DNA from 3 places in the Kribbella sp. NPDC056345 genome. Region 1 is predicted to be linked to each of the others. Evidence: riboswitches for the same ligand, from Rfam matches in the RefSeq annotation. Region 1 holds a riboswitch; each other region holds the start of a gene.

Region 1 (4,646 bases):
CCACCTTCCCCGGATCTCGGTCGCCGATGCCGCACCAATTGCCGAGGGCAACAACACGACCGAGGTCAACTTCACGGTCACCCTCAACAGGCCGAGCCATCAGCAGATCACTGTTCACGCCGAGACAGCCGGCTTCACAGCGGACCCCGAGATCGTCCTCCCGCTGAGGACCACGATCACCTTCGCACCCGGCGAGACCCGCAAGACCGTCGCGGTTCAGATCCGTGGCAACACGACTGCCCAGCCGGACCAGGACTTCAAGCTAGCCCTGGCGGTACCGCGCAACGCGATCACCGACGACGCCTGGGCCACCGGCAAGGTCCTCGACGACGACACCGGCCCGATCGCGCGACACGACAGGCCCGAGAACCACACAACCCAACGAGGCGGTCCGGGCTACCGCGGGATGTAATGAACGAGTGCTGACCTACGAACTGACGTCCCGGGATCTGGAGGAGGTCCGGTTCGCCCTGTCACCCGCGTGCGAGACAGTGCTCTCACTGCGGGCCCTGCGCGATCCCGGCCGGTTCCCGCTGCAGCTGCCGTGGATCCGTGCCGTCCAGCCCCTCCTCGCAGACCTGGACTGGACCGTCCTCAGCCACCTCGTCAACGACACCATGGGCAGCCCCGACTACCTCACACCGCGGCCGACCTCCCCGCTCACCCAGTTCGCCGACGAGCTCGCGCTGATAGCGGCAGTCGATCAAGAGACCTTCACCAGACAGCTCACAGCGGTCAACGGCGAGCTGCCCGAAGGTCTCACGCCGGCCCGAGTCACCACAGCACTCGACGACTACTGGCAGACGGTCATGGCGCCGTACTGGAATCGCATGCGGACGATCCTCTCCGCCGACATCACGTACCGCGGTCATGTGCTCACCCAGCAAGGCACCGGGGCGATGCTCAACGAACTCGGCCCGGCGATCTCTTATAGCCAAGGCCTCTTGAAGGTCGACAAGGTGAGCGAAATCAGTCGCGTGGAGAAGGTCGACGGCCGCGGTCTCGTCCTGCAGCCGACCCTGTTCGGCCCGCACGCCGTGATCCCGTACGACCCCGGCGCCGAACCGTTCCTCGGCTACCCACCCCGCGGCCAGGCCAACCTGTGGACCGTCGTCGCCCCACCCACGCCACAGGACCTGGCCCACCTCATCGGTACGGCGCGCGCCCGCATCCTGCAGCTCCTCACGCACCCGCGCACCACGACCGACGTGGCCGCCGAGCTCCAGGTCACCCCGTCAGCAGTCAGCCAGCACCTGCAACTGCTCCGCCGTACCGGCCTGGTCGAGCCCCAGCGAGCCGGTAAGCATGTGCTCTACAGGCCGACAGAATTGGCCCAATTGCTGACGGGGAACTAAAGTCGATAGCACCGCGGGAGCTCGCACCGGAGTGGGCTGAGAGGGCGACAGAGCAGGCGTCGCCGACCGCTGAACCTGAATCGGGTAATTCCGGCGTAGGGAGGACCTCATGACGTACGACGAGTCACCGCATGAGCACGCGGTGTGGGTGAACGGTACGGCGACCAGCAGCGGACCGGGGATGTCGGTCGCGGAGCTGGTCCGGGAGATGTCGGATCGGCAGACCGGGATCGCAGTCGCGGTGAACCAGAGCGTGCTGACCCGCGACGAGTGGGCCGCCACGATCCTGACGGCAGGTGACCGGGTCGAGATCGTCGGCGCGGTCCAGGGAGGCTGACATGGACGACCCCTTCGAGCTGGGCGGCCGCACGTACTCGTCGCGGCTCATCATGGGTACCGGCGGTTCGGCCAACCTGGAAGTGATGGAAGAGGCATTGATTGCCTCCGGCACCCAGTTGACCACGGTCGCGATGCGCCGGCTGGGGACCGGGCACGAGGGCTCGGTGCTCGACGTCCTGAAGCGGCACGGGATCGAGATCCTGCCGAACACTGCCGGCTGTCACACCGCGGCCGAGGCCGTGCTGACCGCCCGGCTGGCCCGCGAGGCACTGGGGACCGACCTGATCAAGGTCGAGGTGGTTGCCGACGACCACCTGCTGCTCCCCGATCCGGTCGAGCTCCTCGACGCCGTGGACATCCTGGTCGCCGACGGCTTCACCGTGCTCCCCTATACCAACGACGACCCGATCCTGGCTCGCCGTCTCGAGCAGGCGGGCTGCGCGGCCGTGATGCCATTGGCCGCGCCGATCGGCTCGGCCCTCGGCATCCGCAACCCGCACAACATCTCCCTGATCGTCGAGGGTGCGAACGTCCCGGTCATCGTCGACGCCGGCCTCGGTACAGCGAGCGACGCCGCGCTCGCGATGGAGCTCGGCTGCGCCGCGGTGATGCTGGCAACCCCGGTCACCCGCGCGGAGAAACCAGCGCTAATGGCAGCCGCCATGCGCGACGCCGTCACCGCCGGCCGCAACGCCCTGCTGGCCGGCCGAGTCCCGCGCCGCTGGCACTCCGCACAGGCATCCTCACCCACAACCGGACTGCCGACGTTCTAGCCGTTGTCGCGAGTAGTCCAGCCTGGTCTTCGGTCCCAGGCGAAATTGAGCGGACGTCGCCCTGCGCCCGGCCTATGCTCCCGGTCCGAGATCACCGTTCGATGGAGGATGGATGAGCAAGTTGGAGTATCCGCGTCCGGAGGGGGTTGCGCCGGGGAACGGTTACAGCCATGTGGTGACCGGTCCTGGGCAGTGGGTCGCGATCGCCGGTCAGGTCGCACTCGATGCTGAGGGCAACATTGTTGGCGAGGGTGATGCCGAAGCCCAGACACGGCAGGTGTTTGCCAATCTGGATGCAGCTCTCAAGGCTGCTGGGGCTACGTGGGCGAATGTTGTGAAGCTGAACTACTACCTGACCGATCTGGGCGGGCTGCCTGCTTTGCGGACGGTTCGGGATGAGTACGTCGACACGGCCAATCCGCCGGCCAGCACCGCCGTACAGGTGGTGGCGCTGTTCCGTCCCGATGCTCTGATCGAGATCGAGGCGTACGCCGTTATCTGAGCAGGTTGACGGCCAGTTGCGCGGCGAGGCCGATGGTGGCGTCGGCGCGCGGCTGGCGCCAGTCGGCGCGGGCGGTGAGGGTGAAGACGGCGACCGCGTAGGCGTCGCCGGCGGGGAGCGTGACGACGCCGACCTCGTGGCGGAGGGCGCCGAACGTGCCGGTCTTGCCGGCGACCCGGATGCTGTCGTGCGGGAAGCCGGAGGCCAGGCGGTGCTGGAAGATCTGCCGCTGCATCGTCGCCTTCGCGAAGTCGGTCTGGGCGGCGGAGAGCAGTTCACCGGTCCAGAGCCGACGGAGTAGCAGGGTCATGTCCGACGGGGTGGTCGCGGAGGCGTTGGCTGCTTCGTAGACCCCGGTCGGGGTGGCGCGGTTGTTGTCAGCCAGTACGGCGAGGGCCGCGTCCGGATCGTCCATTCCGGTACGCCGTTGCAGGTCGACCAGGTTGGCCGCGGTCCCCCGCCGTACCCAGGTCTGTTGCAGGCCGAAGGATTGCAGCAGCTCGGCAAGTCGATCGAGGCCGACCACGTCGAGCAGCGCGTCCGCCGCGGCGTTGTCGGAGACGGCCATCATCGACACGGCGAGATCGCGGAGCGACATGGTGACGGGGTCGGCCATCAGGGACAACCCCGTGGGGCCGGGGGTTCGGGTCGACGGGTCGAGGGTGAGTCGCGCGCGGGGATCGAGCTCGCCTTCGTCGACCAGACGGCAGAACCCAACGAGCAAAGGAAGTTTGTAGACCGACGCCATCGGTACGACGTCGTCCGCATCGACGGCGACTGTTGATTCCGGCGCATCGAGCGCAACCGCATGCAGCCAGCCGCGCACCCCGGCGTCGGCGAAGGTCGCGCGGATTCGGGCGTTCATCCGATCACCAACGCGTCGGTCAACTGTGCGATCACGTCAAGCTCGAACGGAGCCCGCGACCGCGACCACACGAAGCGCAACCGCGTGGGCAGCGGATCGCCGGCCAACTCGTACCGCTCGACACCGGGCGCGCCCAGCGACGGGTCCGCAGTCACCACGATCGCCTGCCCAGCCGCCGCCATAGCGAGCGCGGCCCGCTCATCCGTCACCACGACCGTCCCACCATCCGGCCGATGCATCGCCAACGTATCCAGGAACAGATCCCGAGCCGCCGGCGCCTCACCCCGAGGCCGAACCGCCACCGGCACCCCACCCAACCGCCCCAACTCCACAACCCCGCTCCCATCCCCCACCTGAGCTGTGCGGGCGCGGGACACGGGCTTCGTGAGTAGGCCGGCCGGTGTTAGGGCCCATGTTGGTAGGAGTTGCACCGGGCCTGCGTCGAGTCCGTCCAGGACGGTGGGGTGCAGTACGACGGCGAGGGTCAGGCGGCCGGACGATACCTGGCTGGTGAGTGAGCTGGTTGGCGCCGATACGACTGTGACCCGGCTGCCCGGAACCGCCGCGCCGCAGGCGGCTGCGACTGCGGCACCCGCGGCCGGTGGGACCTCGGGTGCGAGGCCGAGGCGGATCTCCGGGCCCTCCGGATCGCGGGCTACCGCGGCCTGGTGGAGTTCCTCGATCGAGGTCAGCGCCCGCCGCGCGAACGGCAGCAACGCGGCACCGGCGGCCGTCAGCTCGACGCCGGTCGAACCCCGCTCGAACAGCTTCGCCCCGACCAGCGCCTCCAGCCGGCGGAGCCCTTGGGACAG
Region 2 (4,646 bases), 120 kb from region 1:
CTGATCGGGGCCACCTGGATCGCGGCCGGCAGCGGCGCGGTCAACTTCGGCACCGTGGTGCAGAAGATCATCGTCCCGGCCGTCGCCGCGCCGATCGTGGCCGGAGTCGTCGCACTGCTGGGGACCTACCTGGCCTACAAGATCACGGCCCGGGCCCGGAAGAAGAGCGTCGAGGAAGGCTTCCGCGCCGGTCAGATCGCCTCCGCCTCGCTGGTCTCACTGGCGCACGGCACGGGTGACGCGCAGAAGACGATGGGCATCATCACGCTGGTCCTGATCACCTCCGGCAGCCTGGCGCAGGGCTCCCGGCCGCCGCTGTGGGTGATCTTCGCGGCCGGTATGGCGATTGCCCTCGGCACGTACCTGGGCGGCTGGCGGATCATCCGCACGATGGGCAAGGGGCTGACCGAGATCGAGTCGCCGCAGGGCTTTGCCGCGGAGACCAGTTCGACCGCAGTGCTGCTGGCTTCGTCGCACCTGGGCTTCCCGCTCTCCACCACGCAGGTCTGCTCCGGCAGCATCCTGGGCGCCGGACTGGGCAAGCGGCTGGCTGAGGTGCGCTGGACGGTGGCCGGCCGGATGGCACTGGCCTGGCTGTTCACACTGCCCGCCGCTGCGATCGTCGGCGCGCTGTCCGGCCGCGTGGCGAACTCCGGCAACCTCGGGGTCGCGCTGATCGCCGTACTGGCTCTGGTTGCTGGTGGTGGCCTGTACGCCGCCTCCCGGCGCAAGCCGGTCAACTCGGCCAACGTGAACGAGTACCCGAGCACCCCGGCCGCCTCCTCGGCGACCGCGGCGGTCTGAGAGGAGCAGGGCGATGCACATCGACTGGGCCGGACTCGGCGAAGTAGCGCTGGTCAGCCTGCTCTTCGGGGTAGGGCTGGCGGTGGTGTTCGCCTTCGGAGTGACCGCTATGGGACGGCGTGCGGTGGCGCTCGACGAGAAACGGCCGCCTGCGATGCTGGACACCGCAGTGGCGTCGCTGTGCTTCGCAGCATGCCTAGCTGCGGTGCTGTACGGCCTCTACTTGATCATTCCGCAGTTCCACTAGCGGTTCCACCTACGCACTGCCTTGGCGACGTCCTTGGTGCGCACCGCGTCGAGGTTCTCTTCCCAGGCGGTGAAGAGGCGATCGCCCAGCTCAGCTGCGTCCAGACCGGCTTGGGGGCGGACAGCCACGGCCCAGGTCGCTGCCGCCGCGTGACCCTGCTGGTGGAGCAGGTGGTTGACGGTCGCCTGGATACGGCGCTGGTTCTCACCTGTCAGGCCGCGGCCGGCCCAGTCCTGCAGGATGGCCGCGTCGTCGGCGGTCATCTGGGCCAGGTAGGTCAGCGGACCACGCCAGTAGCCGCGGTGACCGATGCTGTCCAGCACCTCCAGCGGGAACCAGCCGTTCGCGCAGCGCCGCCCGTTGACCGCGGCCTCGACCTCGCGCGTCCGCTCGGCGTCCAGGTCCTGCGTGGACCAGCCGATGAAGTAGGCACCCGCGTCCGGGAGGTGCTCCGCCACGTGCGGCGCGACCTGCAGCGTCCCGGGTTCGAACAGGCGCAGTTCTTCCGGTGAATCGAACACAAACCTTCCCCCGCCCAACACAGGGACCCCCGAGGTTCCTGTCATGTCAGCAACAAGTGCCCTTCGTACCGTCGCAGACCGCCGAGGTCAAGGCCTTGTCCGGGGTAAGGCGGCGTTATTGACGCGGTTCTTGCCGACGCTCCGCCCGGCGGGCCAGCTCCTCACGATCCATCCGGTCGGCCTCTTCGGGCGTGGGCGCGGAGCCGCCGTACGAGGCCGGCAACCACCAGGCACCGGGCGGTTGCTCCGGGTAGGCACGGATGGTGTCGTCGAGCATCTCGGCCATCGTCGAGCGCAGTACGGCGGTCGCCGCGACCGGGTCGTCGTCCGTGCTCACGGTCATCGGCGTACCGACCGTGATCGCGATCGTGCGGTGCCGGGAGAAGTCCTTCGGGTGATCCTTGGTGAACATCCGCTGGGTGCCCCACAGGATCAGCGGAATCACCGGTACGCCGGCCTCCGCGGCCATCCGGACCGTGCCGGACTTGAACTCCTTGAGCTCGAACGACCGGCTGATCGTCGCCTCCGGGAACACGCCGACCACCTCACCGGCGCGCAGCAGCCGCAGGGCTTGCTCGTACGACGCCGCGCCGGCACCGCGGTCCACCGGGACGTGGTGCATCCCACGCATCAGCGGACCGGACCAGCGGTTGCGGAACAGGACTTCCTTGGCCATGAACCGGACCAGCCGCTTGCTCGGCAGAGCGCCGTACCCGCCGAGAACGAAGTCGACGTAGCTGATGTGGTTCAGCGCAATCACGGCACCGCCGGTCCGGGGCACGTTCTCGGTCCCGGAGAGCTGGAAGTTCACATCCAGCACCTTGAACGCCGTACGGGCGATTCCGACCACCGGCGGATACACAAAGTCGCGCATCGTCGGAACTCTACTAAGGTATTGCCGATAACTGGAGATCGCGGGAGCTCGCACCGTAGTGGGCTGAGAGGGCGGCTGGAGGAATCCGGCGCCGCCGACCGCCGAACCTGTCCGGGTAATTCCGGCGTAGGGAGCACATCAAGTGACAACCATCGGCACCGTACGACCGACTGTCACCACCGGCCCGATCTCGGGCTCCGAGAAGATCTATCGCGGCGAGCTGGGTGTCCCGGCGCGTCGTGTCCACCTCACCAACGGCGAGCACTTCGACCTGTACGACACGTCCGGGCCGTACACGGACGCGACCGCGCAGATCGACGTACAGGCCGGTCTGCCCGCGCTCCGGCGCGAGTGGATCGCCGGCCGGGCGAACCTGACCCAGCTCGCGCATGCGCGAGCCGGCACCATCACCGAGGAGATGCGGTACGTCGCGCTGCGGGAGAACATGGATCCGGAGTTCGTCCGGTCCGAGGTGGCCCGCGGCCGGGCCGTCATCCCGGTCAACCGCCGGCATCCGGAGAGCGAGCCGACCATCATCGGCAAGAAGTTCCTGGTGAAGGTGAACGCGAACATCGGCAACTCCGCCGTCAGCAGCTCGATCGAGGACGAGGTCGAGAAGCTCGTCTGGGCCACCCGCTGGGGCGCGGACACCGTGATGGATCTGTCCACCGGCAAGAACATCCACGAGACCCGCGAGTGGATCCTGCGGAATTCGCCGGTTCCGATTGGGACGGTCCCGCTCTACCAGGCGCTGGAGAAGGTGAAGGGCGACCCGGCCGCACTGAACTGGGAGGTCTACCGCGAGACGGTGATCGAGCAGTGCGAGCAGGGCGTCGACTACATGACCGTGCACGCCGGCGTACTGCTGCGGTACGTGCCGCTGACCGCGCGGCGGATCACCGGCATCGTCTCGCGCGGTGGGTCGATCATGGCCGCGTGGTGCCTCGCGCATCACCAGGAGTCCTTCCTGTACACGCATTTCGCCGAGCTGTGCGAGATCCTGCGTGAGTACGACGTGACGTTCTCGCTCGGTGACGGACTTCGCCCGGGATGTATCGCGGATGCGAACGACGACGCCCAGTTCGCCGAGCTGCGCACGCTGGGGGAGCTCACCAAGATCGCCTGGGAGCACGACGTACAGGTGATGATCGAGGGCCCGGGACATGTGCCCATGCACAAGATCGCGGAGAACGTGCGGCTCGAGGAAGAGCTGTGTGGTGAGGCGCCGTTCTACACCTTGGGGCCGTTGGCAACCGATGTGGCACCGGCCTACGACCACATCACCAGCGCCATCGGTGCGGCCCAGATCGGCTGGCTCGGTACGGCGATGCTCTGCTACGTCACGCCGAAGGAGCACCTCGGGCTGCCGGACCGTGATGACGTCAAGACCGGTGTGATCACCTACAAGATCGCTGCCCACGCTGCCGACCTGGCCAAGGGGCATCCGGGCGCACAGGCCTGGGACGACGCGTTGTCGACGGCCAGGTTCGAGTTCCGCTGGGAGGATCAGTTCAACCTCTCGCTGGATCCTGACACCGCGCGGTCCTACCACGACGAGACCCTGCCGGCCGAGCCGGCCAAGACCGCACACTTCTGCTCGATGTGCGGGCCGAAGTTCTGCTCGATGCGGATCACCGCGGACATCCGCGCCTACGCCGAAGAGCACGGCCTGACCTCGACCGAAGCGATCGAGGCCGGCCTCACCGAGATGTCCGAGACCTTCAAGGCAGGAGACAGCAAGCTCTACCTACCGTTGGCCGACTGACTCACCGGCCCCCGAAACCGCTGTCTGAAGCGGTTTTGGGGGCCTTTTCGCACGAAAACCGGGCTTTTCAGCCTTACGCGCTGTGAAATCCCGGCGTGTGTCGAGATGCCGAAGTGGCCCGATTGAGCGGAGAATTGGGGAATCAGCTGTCCTGCGGGGTGATCACCGAGAGTGACTGGGTGAACCGATTCAGGTTTTTGCCTTCACTCAGCGTGAATAAGACTGTAGCCTTAACTCCGTTGGAAGGAGGTGCGGGACAGTGCTCTTCGTTCTCACGGTAGATCAGCGCGGCAGCAGAATCAGCGGCGATCTCGTACCCGAGCTATTGAACAGTCTGAACCGCAGACCCCGGTGGCCCGGGCTGATCCGCAAGTTCGAGCGGACCGCGGGCGACGAGGTCCAGGGCGTGTTGTCGGAGGCCAAGGCAACGATCGA
Region 3 (4,646 bases), on a different contig from region 1:
GCCGCCTATCCGGGGCTGACCTCGGCGAAGAACCTGCGCAGCTGGCTGCTCACCATCACGGCCCGGTGCGCGACCGACGTCCACCGGGCGCGCCGGCCGCAACGGCCGCTCGACGACGCACCGCCGATCGCGGTCGACGGCCCGGACGCCGCCGACTGGCCGGATCCCGACCTGTGGCAGGCGGTCAACGAGCTGCCCGAGCGGCAGCGGTACGCGATCACGCTCAAGTACGTCGGCGACCTGGACCACCACGGTGTGGCCGCCGCCCTGGACACCACCCCCGCAGCCTCGCGCCGACTCGTCAGCGACGCTCTCGCGAGCCTGCGCCGTACCCTCGGAGTTGACTCATGAACTCACTGGAGGACCGGCTCACCCGGTTCAGCACATCCGACCTCAAGCCACCTGTCCTGCCGGACGCCGACGTCGCCTACACCCTGCACGACACCCCGATCGGCACGCTGCTGCTGGCGGTCGCGCACGGCCGGGTGGTCGCGAGCTCGTTCGGCGACGAGCAGACGATGACCGAGCGGCTCGCCCGCGCCGTGTCACCCCGAGTACTCCGCCAGCCGCGGGCACTGGACGACGTACGGCGGGAACTGGACGAATACCTCACCGGGAAACGCCAGGAATTCACCGTCGAGGTCGATCTCGCGCTGGCGACGCCGTTCCAGCAATTGGTTCTCGCCGACCTTCGCGACCACACCAGCTACGGGCACACCAAGACTTACGGACAGCTCGCCGGGGAGATCGACCGGCCCAAGGCAGCGCGAGCCGTCGGTACGGCGCTCGGCGCGAATCCCGTGTGTGTCCTGCTGCCGTGCCACCGGGTGATCGGGGCGAGCGGCGCGCTCACCGGGTACGCGGGCGGCCTCGAGGCCAAGCGCTATCTGTTGAACCTTGAAAAGAAAAGAATCATTTCCCCGTAGCCACGGGAATGTCTTTACAGTTGAACCAATCAGGAGCAGGTCCCCAATGTGGAGTGGGGATCTGCTCCTATTCTTTCGGGGTCCGGCGTTTCAGGCGTGGATCTCGAGGATCAACCGGCGGCGGCCGCCCCACTCACGCTTGTAGACCTTGTAGTTGTCGATCCCCGCGGCGGTGCAGAGGCGGCCGTAGCTGATTTCGTCGTGGATGTAGTGCACGCTGCTCAGCCCGTCGGCGTGCTCGGTGGTGACGATCCGGTGTTCCGGTCCCTGCCGCATCCCCAGCGCGATCTCGCCGGCCGTGGCCGGTCCCCAGGACGGACCCTCGATGATCGCGATCCCGCCCGGCTTCAGCACCCGGGAGATCTCGCAGATCGTGGAGATCTGCTCGTCCTCGGCGAACAGTTCGTGGAACGCGGTCCACAGGCAGATCACCGCGTCGAAGGAATCCCATGCGTACGGCAGATCGGTCATCGAACCGATCGCCCAGTCGATCGCCAGCTCCTCCTCCGCGGCCCGGGCGCGGCCGGCCTCGACCAGGTTCGGTGAGATGTCGAGGGCGCGCACGGTCTTCCCGGCCCGCCGCAGCGGGAGCGAGATCCGGCCGTAGCCACAGCACAGATCGAGAACCGAGTCCCGGCCGTCCAGTAGTTCCTCGACGGCCTTGACGATGTCTGCGTCCCGCTCGGGCGAAGTCCGCGCGGCCAGACCGTCGACGCCGAGTTCGGCGTATTCGGCCCGGCTACGCAGTGCGGAGTTGAGCATGGGCGCAAGTATCCCGCGTGCCGCCGGTCAGTTGTCCACCGGTCCGCGGGTCACGATCCGGCCGCGACCGTTTCCTTACGCCCGATGCGGCCGAGAACCACGGCGGCGACCATCGAGACGATGATGCTGGTGTACGTCGCGCCGAGCCACCCCGGTACCGCGTTTCCGCCGAAGAGCTTGCCCTGGACATCGACCCAGAAATCCGACCAGCCGGCGACCGTGCCCGGGTTGACGAGCTGGTAGGCGACGAAGCCGATCAGCCACGCGACCGCGGGCTGCCAGCGGAACTTCGCCGTACTGGACACGTCCCAGTTCATCTTGCTCACCAGGAAGAAGTCGGCGATCGCGACCGCGAACAGCGGGATGAAGACGGAGCCGATCAGGTAGAGGAACTGGGTGTAGTTGCCCAGGTCAACCATCAGCGCGAGGCCGGTCGCGAGGACGCCGATCCCGATCGAGATCCAGCGCCGATCGACGTGACCGATCAGGTTGTGGGCAGCCATCGTGGTCGAGTAGACGTTCGCGTAGGCCTCGTCGACCTCGTCCACCAGCAGCACGAACAACGCGATCGCACCGGCCGGCAGGGTGACGAGCGCGGTGATCACGCCTTCGCTGTCGGTCTGCAGAGTCGCGACCGCGAACACGCCCAAGGCGTAGTACAGGATCGCGGCCAGGCCGTAGCCGAGCGACGAACCGGCGAAGGCGGCCTTGTTGCTGCGTGAGTGCCGGGTGTAGTCCGCGGCCAGCGGCGCGAAGGAGACGACACCCGCGGCAGCCAGATCGACACCGGGCCAGAAGCCGAACACGCCGTCCTGCGGCAGCGCCTGCACCGGCTTGCTGAGCACCTGGACGAAAAGGTAGACCGAGGCAATCAATACCAGCCAGACCATGAACTTCCGCAGGACCTTCACGCTGCCCAGCGGCCGGACGGCCATCGTGGTGGCGATGATGCCGGCCAGTACGACGAACAACCAGCGCCAGCGCTCACTCGTCACCGCGACCGCGGCCTGCGAGATCACGATGATCTCCATCGTCGCCCAACCGATGTTCTGCGCGATGTTCAGCACGGTCGGCGCCATCGACCCGCGGCGGCCGAAGATGCCGCGCAGACAGGCCATGGCCGGCGCACCGGTATGCGAGCCGAAGACGGCCGCGCCACCGAGGACGAGCGCGCCGATCCCGCAGCCGACGACCACCGCGAGCAGGCCTTGCCACAACGACCCCGTGTACGCCGCGACCAGCGCACCGGTCACCGGGCCGAACAACGAGATGCCGAGGTTGCCCCACAGCGTGAACTGGTCGAAGAACCCGAGCGTCCTGGGCGCATCCGTGGTGAGGACGAGCGGAGCTTCGTTGTTGGCAGGACGAATTGCAGTGTCTGTCATCGCTTATCCCTACGCCGGCATTACCCGGTCAGGTTCAGGCGGTCGGCGACCCGGATGGTCTAGTCGCCCTCTCAGCCCGCATGTCGGTGCGAGCTCCCGCAGAGGTTTGCTACCGCGTCAACGATAACGCTTCAATCGGTGGGCCGCTCGGCGGCTGCTCGATGGATGAGCGCGGCCACCTCCGGGCCGTTGGTCAGCACCGGCATGTGTGACCCGGTGGACAGCGTCCGTGACTCACCGTGGCTCAGCCCGGCGAGGCGGTCGGCCCAGTCGGCTGATGACAGATGGTCATGGCGGCAGCGGATGATCACGACCGGCGCCTGGACTCTGGTGATCACACCGGCCAGGTCGTGCCGGCGGCAGGCGGCAGCCGCTCGGGCGATCGTAGAGAACGTCGTACGGGCGTATTGCGGTGCCAGGACCGGGATCAGCCGCGGGGACTCCGGTGCTGCCGATTCCAGCCATCGCATCCCCAGGTCGAGCCAGCTCGCGGACTTCACGTCACCGCTCGGCGCGATCAGGACCAGCGCGTGCACCAGCTCTGGGTGGGCGGCCGCCAGCTCCACCACGATCTGAGCGCCGGCCGAGTGCCCGACGAGGACCGAGCGCTCCCGGACCTTCTGCTCCAGGCGTGCGGCGAGGGCCTCCGGGTGCAGGTCATCGCGGTGGTCAGCAGGTTCGCCGTATCCGGGAAGTGTGACGACTCGGTACGGCATCGAGAGGTGCTCGACTGTCGGTGCGTACGACTCCGGCCCGAGGCCGAGGCCCGGGACCAGGACTACGGGTGCGCTCACTCCCAGGGCGGTCGGCCGGGTGCGGCCCGAACCACGGTGTCGAGGTCCGGCTTGAGCTCGCGGTAGCCGAGGAACAGCCCGGCCGCGAGGATGAGCAGACCGAACCCACCCCACGCGTACGCCGTCGGCAGCCGCTCCAGCGTGGCGTCGACAGCTCCGAGGCCGGTCGACAGCACCATCCCCACCCAAATGAACAGGGGGACCAGCGAGGCGACGACCAGCACACCGCCGACGATCTCGATAGCCTCCGGCTGGCGGGCGGCCTTGCGGCGAGCCAGCACGTCTCTCGCCCACAGCACGATCGCCGCAGCGCCGACCAGAAGGATCAGGAGCTGGCCGAGCGCGTCAATCACGTCGGTCCGCAGCGGGTGGTTCAGCGGTGACCCCGGTGCCTGGGTGATCTCCCGGATCGAGACCCGCTGGACCGACACCACCATCAGCCCGTAGATCGCCGCGATCAGCGTGGCCAGCAGCAGCACCTTGGCCGCCCGCGGATCACGGCCCTCGAACGGCTCCTTACGCCCGTACGTCGGGAACGCCTCGGGATGCGGATCCACCGGAGCGCCGTACGGGTGCCCTGGTCGGTAGCTCGGGGGCTGCGTGGGGTCGGTGGGCGGACCGCCGTACTGACCCGGTTGGGAACCGTAGGGCTGCGCAGGCGCATAGGGAACGGGCGGCAGTGGCTGACCACCGCCGGCGTACGTGCCACCGCCGTACGGGGTGGGCGGAGCGAAGTGCTGCTCCTCGGCCGGCTGCTCGCTCTCCGGCTCACGTCCGTA

What was found. A riboswitch is a leader RNA that binds a small molecule or an ion and turns the genes downstream of it on or off. The one in region 1 is predicted to bind thiamine pyrophosphate.
Region 2: another riboswitch for thiamine pyrophosphate. It lies ahead of thiC (phosphomethylpyrimidine synthase ThiC); the one in region 1 lies ahead of thiS (sulfur carrier protein ThiS).
Region 3: another riboswitch for thiamine pyrophosphate. It lies ahead of ACFCV3_RS33475 (purine-cytosine permease family protein); the one in region 1 lies ahead of thiS (sulfur carrier protein ThiS).

Annotation. Positions count from the first base shown of each region.
Region 1 is NZ_JBHJQQ010000002.1:571,798-576,443, reverse strand. It holds gene ACFCV3_RS08415 (hypothetical protein) at 1-412, shown strand, start outside; gene ACFCV3_RS08410 (DUF5937 family protein) at 420-1,355, shown strand; TPP riboswitch at 1,359-1,474, shown strand; gene thiS (sulfur carrier protein ThiS) at 1,465-1,692, shown strand; gene ACFCV3_RS08400 (thiazole synthase) at 1,694-2,467, shown strand; gene ACFCV3_RS08395 (RidA family protein) at 2,580-2,969, shown strand; gene ACFCV3_RS08390 (serine hydrolase) at 2,962-3,834, opposite strand; gene ACFCV3_RS08385 (LysR family transcriptional regulator) at 3,831-4,646, opposite strand, start outside.
Region 2 is NZ_JBHJQQ010000002.1:693,174-697,819, forward strand. It holds gene ACFCV3_RS08990 (anion permease) at 1-804, shown strand, start outside; gene ACFCV3_RS08995 (hypothetical protein) at 818-1,051, shown strand; gene ACFCV3_RS09000 (hypothetical protein) at 1,048-1,572, opposite strand; gene ACFCV3_RS09005 (lysophospholipid acyltransferase family protein) at 1,688-2,446, opposite strand; TPP riboswitch at 2,477-2,596, shown strand; gene thiC (phosphomethylpyrimidine synthase ThiC) at 2,589-4,211, shown strand; gene ACFCV3_RS09015 (SatD family protein) at 4,471-4,646, shown strand, end outside.
Region 3 is NZ_JBHJQQ010000012.1:98,176-102,821, forward strand. It holds gene ACFCV3_RS33460 (RNA polymerase sigma factor) at 1-351, shown strand, start outside; gene ACFCV3_RS33465 (methylated-DNA--[protein]-cysteine S-methyltransferase) at 348-926, shown strand; gene ACFCV3_RS33470 (class I SAM-dependent methyltransferase) at 1,017-1,688, opposite strand; gene ACFCV3_RS33475 (purine-cytosine permease family protein) at 1,739-3,073, opposite strand; TPP riboswitch at 3,061-3,183, opposite strand; gene ACFCV3_RS33480 (alpha/beta fold hydrolase) at 3,205-3,867, opposite strand; gene ACFCV3_RS33485 (hypothetical protein) at 3,864-4,646, opposite strand, start outside.